3 regions of the Paenibacillus sp. NPDC055715 genome follow, and region 1 is predicted to be linked to each of the others. Evidence: riboswitches for the same ligand, from Rfam matches in the RefSeq annotation. Region 1 holds a riboswitch; each other region holds the start of a gene.
What was found. A riboswitch is a leader RNA that binds a small molecule or an ion and turns the genes downstream of it on or off. The one in region 1 is predicted to bind glycine.

Region 1 (4,424 bases):
AGGATATGGTGGCGGAAATTGAAATCGGCCCGCGTTTTGAAGAGCGCTTCTGGGGGAAACAAACTGTATTATCCCATCAACAAGCGGCAAGTGGATTACAGACAGTTACCAAACGTGTTGTCATTTCGGCTGGAAGATTTATCAGCTATCATGAGCATCAGTTCCGTAAAGAAGTTTGGACCATTGTCTCAGGAATCGGAAGCGTCTGTATCAATGGCGTAACACAGACGGTCAGCCCCGGTGAGGTCATCGTCGTAGAACCCGGTGCAAAGCATTTTATAGGAGCAGTAGAGGGGGATTTGGAATTCATCGAGTCACAAATCGGACATATCGTATCGGAAACGGATATTAGCCGATATGAATTTCCCGATCCGCTTGACACTCATACCCTATGAAGTACCTACAGTATAGGGCTCGGATGTAGATGAACGAGGCTATCAGAAGGTAGTGATGAAGGAGTAGGAACTATTTTTTAATAGTGGATAATTTATATTTATTTACTTAACAAAGGTATTCATGCGTTGAACGCGTGAATACCTTTTTTCCGCATAAACAGCTTGTACGTGTACCGTAATGCATAGCGTAGCAAGAGGCTTATAGAATAAGCTTCTTGGAAATCAGCCACTCTTTTACGACATCCGTACTGAGGTCTCTTTCAGGCGTCCATTCTATTTTATCAACTAGCTTGCCCTGTCTGAATTCTGCAATAGTGGGGGTGTATTTAACGTTGTAATCCGCTTTGAATTGATTCCATTGGGGCTTGTCCTCATGAATTTTATGTACGTTGAAAAAAGTAATTTTGGAGTCCAGATGATACTGTTCAATCATCTTGTTAAAGTTAGGCTCAAAACGGTTGCAGTCACCACAGCTGGGTCTGCCGACATAGACAAACACACTTTGATCCTGCTGAATTAAATTCTTAAAACCATCAAACGTAACTGCATTCAAGTGGTCATATATTTCGGGATAATTGCTTTTGCTCGCTTGAATCTCTTTGTCTTTCTGCTGAACAACCTGCTCCAGATCCTGAAACTTGAACACAGCCGAAATAGCGATAGCAATGACGAGCAGCGCAATCACACTTAAACCGATGATATATCCTTTTTTCACGGAAATCCCCCTTTATTTAACAACCCTATACATATCATAAATGATATTTCCATTTTTCGCTGTAATACTTGTCTCACTATGTACGAAAAAGAAGCTCTCCATCTGGAAAGCTTTCGGCGTAGCCGTTGTAAAGCCTGCGGCTTTAATTTGCTCGATATCAAATTCCAGCAACAGTTGCCCTTGCTTAACCATATCGCCTTCTTTTACGTGCTTTTCAAAAAAAAACGAAACGACTTCACAAATTTTTCACTTGTAAAAAGCTGAAATTTTTTTGTATAATAAAAAACAATTTCATATGTCTGGTTGATGTTTGCGGGAGATGGAACGTAAGTTCCGACCGAAGGGGCAAAACTCTCAGGTGCTTGGCTGATTACAGCAACAAGTGGGACCGTAAACGGACAGAACTCTGGAGAGACCCTTAATTGGGCGCCGAAGGTGCACCGCAGATATCATCTGCTTAAACTCTCAGGCAAAAGGACAGAGACGCGAATAACCTGTGACAGGGGATGCCCTAGGCTTTTTTATGAGCTGTTAGTGGCTGATCCTGCACAAGATGGTTGTATTTTTTCGTGCCTTTAACCTCTCCAGGAGTCGAATCAGCGGATTTGACTCTTTTTTGTTTATTAATATGCTGGAGGAGCGGGTTGAAATGAATTTGGTACATGTGCTAGAAACGATTAGCAGTTGGATATGGGGTGCTCCTCTGATCATTCTCGTCATGGGAACAGGTCTATGGCTGACCATACGTTTGAAAATGTTGCAGGTCTTCCGCCTTCCCCTGGCGATCAAGCTGATCGGCAAGGCCCCGAATGAAGGCAGCGGGGATGTCAGCAGTTTTGCGGCCCTGAGTACGGCGCTGGCGGCCACAGTAGGTACAGGAAGCATTGTCGGCGTCGCGACAGCGATAAAACTGGGCGGACCGGGTGCCTTGTTCTGGATGGTTGTTGCAGCCTTTTTCGGGATGGCGACGAAATATGCCGAAGGTGTGCTTGCGGTAAAATACCGGGTGAAGGATCGGAATGGACAATTTTCCGGCGGCCCGATGTATTATATTGAAAAAGGGCTTGGACGCCGCTTTAAACCGCTGGCGATGCTGTTCGCTTTTTCCGGAATGCTGGTGGCGCTGTTCGGGATTGGAACATTTCCGCAGGTCAAAGCGATTGTATCCTCGACCGAAAACAGCTTTGGTGTTCCGCCGATTGTAACGGCATTGATCATTGCTACCCTTACGGGACTCGTTACCATTGGAGGGCTCAAGAGCATTGCCAAGGTATCAACAAAAGTCGTTCCCTTCAAAACAGGCTTGTACGTGCTGATCTGTATGATCGTACTGATTCGGTTCGCCGATCAGATTCCTGCCGCACTCGCGCTTGTGCTGCATTCGGCATTTTCTACGACGTCTGCGACGGGTGGATTTGCCGGGGCTACAATTATGCTGGCGATGCGCAGCGGGGTAGCGAGAGGAATTTTTGCTAATGAGGCCGGATTGGGAAGCGCACCGATTGCAGCCGCAGCCGCCAAAACCAAATGGCCTGCGGAGCAGGGGTTGATTTCCATGACAGGCGTCTTTATAGATACGATGATTATTTGTGTGATGACCGGGTTGACGCTGCTGGTTAGCGGCGTATGGAGCGGTCCTACTGATGCGGGCTTGATGACGCAGCAAGCTTTCTCGAGCGCATTCCCGCTGGGTGCGGAACTGCTCACAATCATTCTGATTATGTTCGCGTTCACCACGATGCTTGGCTGGAACTACTATGGAGAACGCTGTGTTGAATACTTACTGGGTGTCAAATGGATTAAGCCGTATCGTTATCTGTTCATTGCGTTGGTTGCCGGCGGCGCGTTTATTAAGCTGGATGCGATCTGGTTGCTGGCAGATATCTTTAACGCCATGATGGCCTTCCCGAACTTGATTGCACTGCTCGGCTTGTCAGGAATTGTCGTTGCTGAAACCCGTACCTATATGGATTCCTTGTATCCTGACAAGAAAAAAGGAATACTTGCAGGTGCCAGTGCAGGTGCAGCCATAGAAATAGAAGAAAAAGGACAAACGGTCAGCTCATAAAGTCCGAGATATTCGGATTTAAGAATATTGAATCTGCAAGATCATTTGCAAGGATAACGAAAGGGAGTGTCCCTCAGCCATTACAAGCTGGGAGGAACTCCCTTTTTGCGTTTAGAGCAGGATAAAGCTGGCTGGCGCTCTATAGATGCGTATCCGGCGCGGCCTCCGTTAGAACTTGCTTCATCCAGATTGCGCCTACAAAAGAGGAAACTTTTCCGTTATGGACCGAAGCATTCCATTCGGGGGTTCAGCCATCCGTATTGGCGAGTAAATTGCTTTTTGTGAAAAGTCACGGCGGTTTGCCAGCCCAAACGGTATGAGGGGGATTGATTACCGATGTAGCTGCCGTCCGCTTGAAGTACAGGTCCGTATTTTGGGCAAGCATCTGAATATAAACGTTTACAATATTGCCGGCTAAAAACGAACGGCTTCCGACCTTTTGCTGAAGCTGTTCTCCGGTGGCCATATAGTCGCCCATGTGCGAATCGTAGCACTGACCTTTGCAGAATCACTGGGCAGACCTGCTTGTTCAAAGCTGTCTTCACGTCATTTCCCTTCTTGCTGCCTGAGATGGTCTACCTGCTGAACAAGTTGTGAATGGTTTAGCCGTTGTATTTCGTCTTTCAGAATTTCGGATCGCGTACCGAAAATAACCTGTACCGTACCGCTGCCAAGCCTGATGACTCCCGACGCTCCGAGCTGTTTGAGAGCTTGGTCGTTAACCGCTTTGTCGTCTTTGACGACGAGACGCAGCCGTGTGATGCACGCATCGATGCTTTGGATATTGTCTGAACCGCCGAGATAGGCCACCACCTTGCCTACATGACTGGACTGACTATCGGATGCGGCACTCGCCTTTTCATTGGATTTGGGTTCGTTAGTGTCAAACAGGAGGCCGTCTTCTGCATCGTCTTCACGCCCAGGGGTTTTTAGGTTGAATTTGAGAATGATGAATCGGAACAGGAAGTAGTATACGATGGCAAAAGCAAGCCCGACGAGGATCATTCGCAATGGATGGGTGGAGAGCTTCATATTGACCAGATAGTCAATGAGTCCTGCCGAAAAAGAAAAGCCGAGTTTGACATCCAGTAGGTACATGATCAGACCACTCAGACCTGTAAGCAGTGCATGGATGCCATAAAGCAACGGTGCAACGAACATAAAGGAAAATTCGAGGGGCTCGGTAATTCCGGTCAGGAACGATGCCAGCGCAGAACCGATGAAGATGGAGGCGACCGCTTTACGT
Region 2 (4,424 bases), on a different contig from region 1:
CTTTCGTAATGCCGAAGGATTGATCTGCCGCTACGATATCCGTAGCATTCACGTCACCAAGTGCATTGTAGCGGAAACGAACGCCAAAGTTCGTCGCCAGCCAGTCGGAACTGGTTAATCCCTGCATAGCCGGTGATGCAGCTTCTTCTGTAGTCATGCCTTTGGCCGGATTGGAATAGGCTCCACGGCGGTAGCCGTTCATAACCTCGGAGGAATCCCAACGGTTTTTGTTCCGGTCAGCGTTATAGTGGTCAGAAATGAAGAAAATGCTGCCTCCATTCTTCACATATTGTACCAGAGCAGCCTGCTCGGATGCCTTAAAGGCAACATTGGCTTCACCAATGATGAACACATCGTATGGACGCAGCTTGTCGTACGTTATAGCCTGCTCTCCATAGGTAAAAGGGATGGAACGGTTCAACGGGTCCACCGTAAAACCTGCATTACGCAGTCCGCCCGCAAAATCGGAAAAGGCGCCATCTATAACCCAATCCGCCGCTCCGGCAGTCTGCGCGTGCGTATTATCGAACAGCACTTTTTTGCCTTTTCCATCCGGCAATGTCGTACCAGGTTGACCCGGGGTACCAGGATTACCGGGATTCCCAGGCTCGCTTCCGCTTACCAGTTCCACAGCGCTTGGGCTTTTCACTCCGCCAAAATTGTTATAGGCACCAAGCGCACCCGTCACACGAATTTTACTGCCGATCAGCTCAGGATGGCCTGACAGCCCAAATGGTCCTCTATACGCGGATGTCAGTTGTACATTTAACAGTTTAGACGTATTGCGTTCACTCGCCTGATCCGCAATCAGTACGTTAAAATCATTTTCAAACGGTGCAGAGAAATTAGCCGTTTTCGATCCGGCGGCATGTCCGACGACGTAGCCTTCTACCGTCACCGTACTTCCACTGCTTTGGCGCTGAAGCGCTTCCGCTACCGTCAATGCGCCTTCTGCCTTGACCTGACCGAATGGAACGAAGATCCCTACTAGCAGCGATACGATTGCCGCCAGATGCAGCATTCCTTTCAAGCGTGAACCTGTGAACCAGAAACCTTTTACCATACGTAAACGCCCCTCCCATTATTCCATAAATTAGTTTGTTCTCTATCAGATTAGCTATCAGTCTTCTAATTCCTTCCTGATTTCATCCATAATTGTGTAAAGTTTAATAATTTTTTTCGAGAAGGTACCTGATTATATAAAATCCCAGCCTGTGATTGACACCGGGCATGGCATACATTACGCTTAGGAGGGAATGTTGAACGGTATACGCGAATGAAGATGACGGGAGAGTCTGTCTGGGAAGCACACCCCGGCGGCACCGAAGGAGCAAGACGCTAGCACCCGGCTGGCGGATAATCTCTCAGGTCCATGTATCGTCATCTGACGCAACTCTGGAGAGAGCGCAAGCCACCCAAGGGGTAAGGCGGTATTACACCGCACAAAACTCTCAGGTAACGAGGACAGAGATAAGGGAGATTTCCTTATCCTGTCCTTTTTTGCGCTCACATGCTGCGTCAGCATTAGAAACCGTCACACCCGCGCAAAGGCACGGCATCACCATATACTATGGTATTCAAACATACAGGGGGCCACACCATGCGTTTCAAAGATGTATTTTCCATTATCGGTCCGGCTATGACCGGACCCTCCAGCTCGCATACTGCAGGCGCGGTGCGGCTCGCACGCGTTGCCCGGCACTGGCTCGGTGCGCAACCTGACCGTGCCCGCATGACGCTGTATGGCTCATTTGCCGATACGTACAAGGGACACGGCACAGACCTGGCACTCATTGCCGGACTGCTGAATTACGATACAGACGACCACCGGATCCCGGATGCCGAGCAATGTGCAGAGCAAGCCGGGATGGAACTAGAGTTCGCCGTCAGCAGACTACCTGCCCCCCATCCGAACACGGTCCGCTTCGAGCTATGGAAGGGCGAAGACCAGCGCACGCTGCTAGGCTCCTCCATCGGCGGTGGAAACATTCATGTCCAGCAGCTTAACGAATTCCGGGTCAATCTAACCGGAGAGCTGCCTACATTGGTGCTTCTTCACTCGGATAAGCCCGGAACATTAGGCATGGTGACTTCGGCGCTGGGCGCGGCTCACATTAACATTGCCTATATGCACGTAGATCGCAAAGGCCGGGATGGCGAAGCGCTCACTGCCATTGAAACCGATAGCCCCGCTCCGGCTGAATTAATTGCCGAATTACGGGCATTGCCTCATATGTACGAAATCAAAATAATTAATTTAAAAAAAGGAGCTGAATCCGATGCGGTTTAACCATCTGCATGAATTAGGTGCCTTGTGCGCCGAGGAATCCACTACGATGGGCCGGCTGATGATCAAGGAACAGGTACAAGAGACGAACACACCGGAGGAAGAAGTCTTCCGCCAAATGTCTGATTATTATGAAGTCATGAAGGAGGCCGTTCATCGGGGACAAACACAGGACACTGTATCCCGCAGCGGATTGACGGGCGGCGACGGCAAACGTCTGGCGGAATATTTGCGCGCAGGAGAAACCTGCTCTGGCGACGCCTCGGCGCTCGCTATGGCGTACGCCCTCTCCGTATCGGAGGTCAATGCGTCTATGGGGCGCATTGTCGCCACGCCCACCGCAGGCTCATGCGGGGTCATCCCCGGCGTGTTCATCAGCGCGCAGGAGCGGTTTGGCTGGGATGACGAGCATATGGTGCGCGGACTGTTCGCCGCTGGAGCGATTGGCTACGTCATCGCCAACAACTCCTTCATCTCCGGTGCGGAGGGAGGCTGTCAGGCCGAGATTGGCTCAGCCATCGGGATGGCCGCAGGCGCTATGGTCGAGCTGCGCGGCGGTACGCCGGAACAGGCCATCCATGCAGTGGGCCTCGCGCTCAAGAACACCCTCGGCTTGATTTGCGACCCCGTCGCCGGACTCGTGGAGATTCCATGCATCGTGCGCAACGGGCTGGGAGCCGTGACCGCGCTTGCCGCCGCGGATATGGCTCTGGCGGGTGTGCGCAGCGCCATCCCGTCTGACGAAGTCATCGACGTGATGCTTGAAGTCGGCAGCGCGATGCCATCCAAGCACCGCGAGACCGCCAAAGGCGGCCTGGCCCAAACGCCAACTGGTAAGCGTTTAACCGAATCACTTACGCGCAACATACCAGCCAAGAAGGATAAGTCATAGCTTCTAGGCGACTGCCACCCCAAATACACATGGGGAGAGAAACAGTCGCCTTATAAGAAAAGAGCAAGCATATCGTCCCTGGACGTATGCTTGCTCTTTTTTACACTTCACTCCGTTGCAAGTCACATCCATGTGCCTCCCCAAAAATAGGGCAGCTTACTGAACATTTACCTGTACCTTCGTCGTTTTACCTGCATATTTCACAGTAATTACAGCTTTACCTTTACCCTGTGCCTTAATGCTGCCGTCTTTGACCGTAGCAACAATAATTCGGGACGAGGACCAGATAGCCGGCTTGGATACATCCTTCTCCGACTCATCCTTATACGTAGCTGTAGCCGTAACCTTAGCTACCTGTCCTGCTTTCAAATTCAACGAGACTTCGTTAGTCTGCAAATATTTAAGCGTATCGACATCCACCGGTACGGTGATATATTTCCCGCCGAACTTCGCTTGAATATTGGTTTTACCGTAGCTTACTGCGGTAACCCGGCCCTTTTTGACCGTAGCTACCTTATAATTGGACGTTTTCCATTCGGCTTGGGCCGTAACGTCTTTTTCTTTGCCATCACTGGATTTGACCACAATCGCGATGGTTTTTTGATCTCCGGATTGAAGCGATAACGCGATAGCATCCGTCTCAATCTGTTGAGCTACATCCACTTCTACTGTAAATGTAATGCTTTGCTTGCCATAAGAAGCGGTAACGGTTGCCTTACCGCTGCCATTAGCTTTGATCAAGCCCTCGCTAACCTCGACCACCTTCACACTGCTGGTGGACCAGGTGGCGTCCTTGGTTACATCTGTTTTGGTACCACCGCTCTTGACGCCTGTTACTTTCAACTGCTTCGTTTCCTGGGCACCGAGCGCAATTACGCGTGTGTCTGTTTCCAGACGGTCTACGAGGCCGACTTGTACGTTGATCGCCAGCTTTTTGCCATTATAGGTGGCGGTAATAACCGCCTTCCCCACTGCTTTACCTGTAATTGTACCTTTGGACACCGAAGCAACATCTTCCGCACTTGAAGTCCATTCTGCATTCTGTGTCACATCTTCCTTACGTCCATCGGCATAAGTAGCAGTCAAAGTTGCAATGTAATCCTCATTAATATCAATCGTTGCTGTTTTGGAGGACAGGGCCAGGCCACCAGGCACATTCACAGATACCGTCGCTGTGACTGTTTTGCCGCCATAAGAAGCAGTGATCGTTGCCTCACCTGTTTTATAGCCCGTTACTTCGCCCTT
Region 3 (4,424 bases), on a different contig from region 1:
GGCTTTTGTGCAAGTTTAGCTCGGCTACTTCCGCGATGCCCTGCCTACCCATGACGGACAAATACACAGAGGCAGATAAAGCGAGCAACGCCTGATTGGAGCATATGTTAGAGGTAGCCTTTTCTCGGCGGATATGCTGCTCCCGTGTCTGCAAGGTCAGCACGAAGCCACGTTTGCCGTTGCGATCTGTGGTCTGGCCGACAATGCGTCCGGGGATACGGCGCATATGCGCCTGAGAAACGGCAAAGTAACCGCAGGTCGGGCCGCCGAGGGAGGAGGGGATGCCAAGCGGCTGCGCGTCTCCTACGGCAATATCCGCGCCCTGCTTGCCTGGCGCTTCTAGCAAGCCCAACGCCAGCGGATTGGCGCTGACGACCATAAGACCCTTGTGCGCATGGATCAGGTCAGCGATCGGCTTCAGATTTTCCACGGCCCCCAAAAAATTAGGGCTTTGGACCAAAACAGCCGCCGTCTGATCCGATACGGCTGCCGTTAACGCCTTCACATCAGTTACGCCGTCTGCACAGTCGATCTCCACGATATCCAAATCCAGCCCGCGTGCATAGGCAGCCAACACCTGACGTGACTCCGGATGGACGGTCCGCGATACGATGAGCTGCTTGCGGCGGGTGGCAGCGGCGGCCAATGAGCCCGCTTCTGCCAGCGCAGTCGCTCCATCATACATGCTGGCATTGGCTACAGCCATGCCTGTTAATTCGCATATATACGATTGAAATTCGAAGATGGCTTGCAGCTCGCCCTGACTTACCTCCGGCTGATAGGGGGTGTAGGCTGTATAAAATTCTGAGCGTGAAGTGATATGCTGGATGACGGATGGAATATGATGATCGTAAATCCCTGCGCCGAGAAAGCTGGCGTGCGTGTCAGTATTGGCGTTTTGCCCGGCCAGCCCGAATAAGTGGCGGGTTAAGGCTCTTTCGTCTAGCCGAGAAGAAAGGGGAAGCTCCCCTTCATACCGGATCGCCTCAGGAATATCGCTGAATAAATCTTCGATGGACGATGCGCCGACCACGTGTAGCATTTCGGCTTGATCCTGTTCAGTCATGGGAAGATAGCGATGTTGTTTCATTGGGTCTGGCTCCTTTCAACCAACAAAATCGTAAAAACGTAAACGGTTAACAAATGATTCATAAACGATTGCCAACTGCGCAGCGGTTAGTAACGGATCAAGATCGCTAGTAAGACGAGTATTTAAATCAGCGTGTGCGTTTATAAAAGGGTGCGGCTACCACCTCGGCGCGCAGGCGCTTGCCACGAATCTCGACCTCCAGCGGCGTGGATAGGGAACTGAAACGGCTGTCTACCAGAGCCAAACCCAGATTACGCTTTAAGGTGGGCGACTGGGTTCCCGTTGTGACCTCGCCGATTTGCTGTCCTTCCGCAAAAACGGGGTAATGAGCACGCGGGATGCCGCGGTCGAGCATTTCCAGTCCGATCAGCTTGCGCGGAATGCCTTGTTCTTTCTGACGTTGCAGGGCCTCACTGCCGATAAAATCTCCCTTATTCAGCTTGACGAAGAAGCCTAAACCAGCTTCCAGTGGCGAAATGGTAGCGGACAACTCTTGTCCGTACAGTGGCAGCCGCGCCTCGAAGCGCAGTGTATCCCTGGCTCCAAGTCCGGCGGGAACCAGACCATACGGCTCACCGATGCGAAGCAATCCGTCCCATACTGCCGGTGCATCCGCCGCGGGCACATAAAATTCAAAACCGTCTTCACCCGTGTACCCGGTGCGGGAGACGAGCGCTTTTGCCCCGAACAATTGCACATCCTCATTGAATCGGAAGGATGCCAGATTCGTAATGTCCGTGTCTGTCACGGCTGCGGCAATACGAGCAGCTTCAGGTCCTTGCAATGCCAGAAGTGCTACCGCATCTGATACGTTTTCCAGATGAACGGATGCAGGCGCATGGCGGAGCAGCCAATCCCAATCCTTGTCGATATTGGAGGCATTCACAACGAGCATGTAACGCTCCGACCCTTTACAGTAAACAAGCAGGTCGTCTACTACACCTCCATCCGGGTAACACAGGAGTGAGTATTGGGCCTGACCTGGCTCCAACTGACTGACATCGTTCGTCGTCACTTGTTGCAGAAATGCTTCGGCTTCCTGGCCCTCGACCAAGAATTCACCCATATGTGATGCATCAAACAAACCCGCACGTTGCCGAACGGCCTCATGTTCCTTTTGAATGCCACTGAACTGTACAGGCAGCTCCCAGCCGTCAAAATCAATGCAACGAACCCCCGGCAGCGTGCCGTAGGACGAATACAGCGGCGTTTTTCGCAAGTTAGTCATTTTTTCACTCCTATCCAGTGTGATCGTCTAAACAAAAAAGACAGGCCGAAAAAAAACGTATGGACGGCAGTCCACACACTTTTTTTCAGCTCTGTCCTTGATACCTGAGAGTTGCCCCGGTGTGTACCGGGTTTCCCCTTGGGTGATCCGCCTGTATGGCGAATGCTCTCCAGAGATGCGTCCAGCAGAGGTCCTTTTGCCTGAGAGATTCACCTGCGGTGCAGGTTTACTCCTTCGGCGCTGCCCTTGGATCAGCTATACGTCATCCGGTCCTGCCGGTAACAGCTTGATCCGGCTCGCTTGCTACCTTGTTTTCACAGGCGGCAACAGCTATGCGAGTTTTGGCAGTCTCTCCCTCCACGTTCATCCGCGTTTACAGTTATCGGGTATTTCCAAAAGTACTTGTTATTACCCATTAATACGCAAATTCATTCGAAATGTCAACAAAAATGTCATCAATATCTTTTCAAAAACATTTTATTTATAAATTAGGATATGTAAGCGTTTGTTATATCTTGTCGTATTTTTAATTAGAACGATATATGAAGTAGTGGAAATATTTTTGTTAGTATTATTGACATGATAGTTCTTGTTGTCATAACCTTAACCTGTCACGGATGGGTAGGCGAAACATTTAATCCATAGGGAAGCGAGGCGGAGCAGGATGAGTGAAGTGAAGCAGCAATTTTGGTACACGGAGGAACACGAGTGGGTTCAGCGCATAGAGGATGGAACGGTACGAATCGGTATTACGGACTTTGCACAGCATCAACTGGGCGATATCGTTTTTGTGGAGCTGCCTGGGGAGGGAGCAACGATTGAGCAGGGGACAGAGATTGGTACTATTGAATCGGTAAAGACAGTATCCGACCTGTTCGCTCCGGTGACGGGAACGGTCTTGAAGATGAATGAAGCGCTGGAAAGCACACCTGAGCTGGTGAACGAGTCTCCCTATGAAGAAGGTTGGATGATCGAAGTAAAGATTGGAGAAGATGTAGAGGAAGCACTAAGCAAGCTGCTGTCTGCGGATCAGTACGAGCAGTTGACTGCCAATGAGTAATAATGGGGCAATGTAGGTTGGATAACTGAATAAGGCGGCTTTTGTCCGCTCGGTTTTGTATAAAAATAGTCGCGATGATTGGGCATGGCGGCTATTTTTTTGCTATCTTTGTTGGCAAGCGTAATTACGTGTTTTACTCTTGTTTAGAGGGTGGATTTCGTACATAAATTGTACTTATGACAAGATGGCTTCTCGACTAAATGCTCACGTTACAAAGACGGTATTGGATGATAAGGCTGTCCTGACTTTTTGGCGGTTTTGACATGCATGTGAAGGGATAAAAGGAATTATTTATGGTGCTTGGAGGGCTGCTGCTGTAGCCTGTTCATGATTTTGTCATAAAATGGAGTGTGCGTGTGAAATGAAGGCAGCATCTGGATTTGAAATCATCCGACTTTTCAAGCTTGTCTTATTTTGATAGCCTAGATAGGTGAAGAATTTGCAAAATCCTGGTATACTGACAAGTCGTATACATCATAAATGATGGATGAACAGAGGCTGAAAGCCGATGTACAGAAATGGGTGGTGAACAGGAATGTCTGATTTCAGTCAACTCAAGAAGCTTGAGCACACAACATATCCCACATATGAAGGCCATGATTTGGGTCTTACTTATACGCCTGCGGGCAGCATGTTTAAAATATGGGCACCGACTGCGAAGCAAGTCCATGTAGCGCTGTATGACAACGCTGGATTGTACGACCAGGAAGGTAACGTTCAGGACCATAGCGGTGGCCGGGAATATCCGATGAGCCGTGATGAGCAGGGTGTATGGTCCGTAGAACTGGAAGGTAACTGGAACAAGTATTATTACATGTACAGGCTGGAATGGGCAGACCGCACCCTTCATTATGCGGCCGACCCTTATGCGACAGCGGTATCAGCCAATGGACAGCGTACGGCAATCGTTGATTTGGCTCAAACCCATCCGGACGGATGGAAAGAGGATGCTGGCCCCACGCTTGCCCGGGCTACAGATGCTATTATATATGAGCTTCATGTGCGTGATTTTTCAATGGATACACATTTTAATACTGGAGAAAAAG

Region 2: another riboswitch for glycine. It lies ahead of sdaAB (L-serine ammonia-lyase, iron-sulfur-dependent subunit beta); the one in region 1 lies ahead of ACWGOO_RS18930 (alanine/glycine:cation symporter family protein).
Region 3: another riboswitch for glycine. It lies ahead of gcvT (glycine cleavage system aminomethyltransferase GcvT); the one in region 1 lies ahead of ACWGOO_RS18930 (alanine/glycine:cation symporter family protein).

What each region holds. Positions count from the first base shown of each region.
Region 1 is NZ_JBSHGA010000014.1:23,882-28,305, forward strand. It holds gene ACWGOO_RS18915 (sugar phosphate nucleotidyltransferase) at 1-395, shown strand, start outside; gene ACWGOO_RS18920 (thioredoxin family protein) at 595-1,110, opposite strand; partial or broken gene ACWGOO_RS18925 (PTS glucose transporter subunit IIA) at 1,225-1,332, opposite strand; glycine riboswitch at 1,414-1,489, shown strand; glycine riboswitch at 1,507-1,601, shown strand; gene ACWGOO_RS18930 (alanine/glycine:cation symporter family protein) at 1,760-3,178, shown strand; gene ACWGOO_RS18935 (hypothetical protein) at 3,468-3,656, opposite strand; gene ACWGOO_RS18940 (PTS transporter subunit EIIC) at 3,725-4,424, opposite strand, start outside.
Region 2 is NZ_JBSHGA010000019.1:46,545-50,968, forward strand. It holds gene ACWGOO_RS20715 (DUF6359 domain-containing protein) at 1-1,063, opposite strand, end outside; glycine riboswitch at 1,277-1,390, shown strand; gene sdaAB (L-serine ammonia-lyase, iron-sulfur-dependent subunit beta) at 1,601-2,290, shown strand; gene sdaAA (L-serine ammonia-lyase, iron-sulfur-dependent, subunit alpha) at 2,280-3,179, shown strand; gene ACWGOO_RS20730 (Ig-like domain-containing protein) at 3,336-4,424, opposite strand, start outside.
Region 3 is NZ_JBSHGA010000015.1:32,702-37,125, reverse strand. It holds gene gcvPA (aminomethyl-transferring glycine dehydrogenase subunit GcvPA) at 1-1,090, opposite strand, end outside; gene gcvT (glycine cleavage system aminomethyltransferase GcvT) at 1,218-2,318, opposite strand; glycine riboswitch at 2,400-2,496, opposite strand; glycine riboswitch at 2,497-2,685, opposite strand; gene gcvH (glycine cleavage system protein GcvH) at 2,983-3,378, shown strand; gene pulA (type I pullulanase) at 3,914-4,424, shown strand, end outside.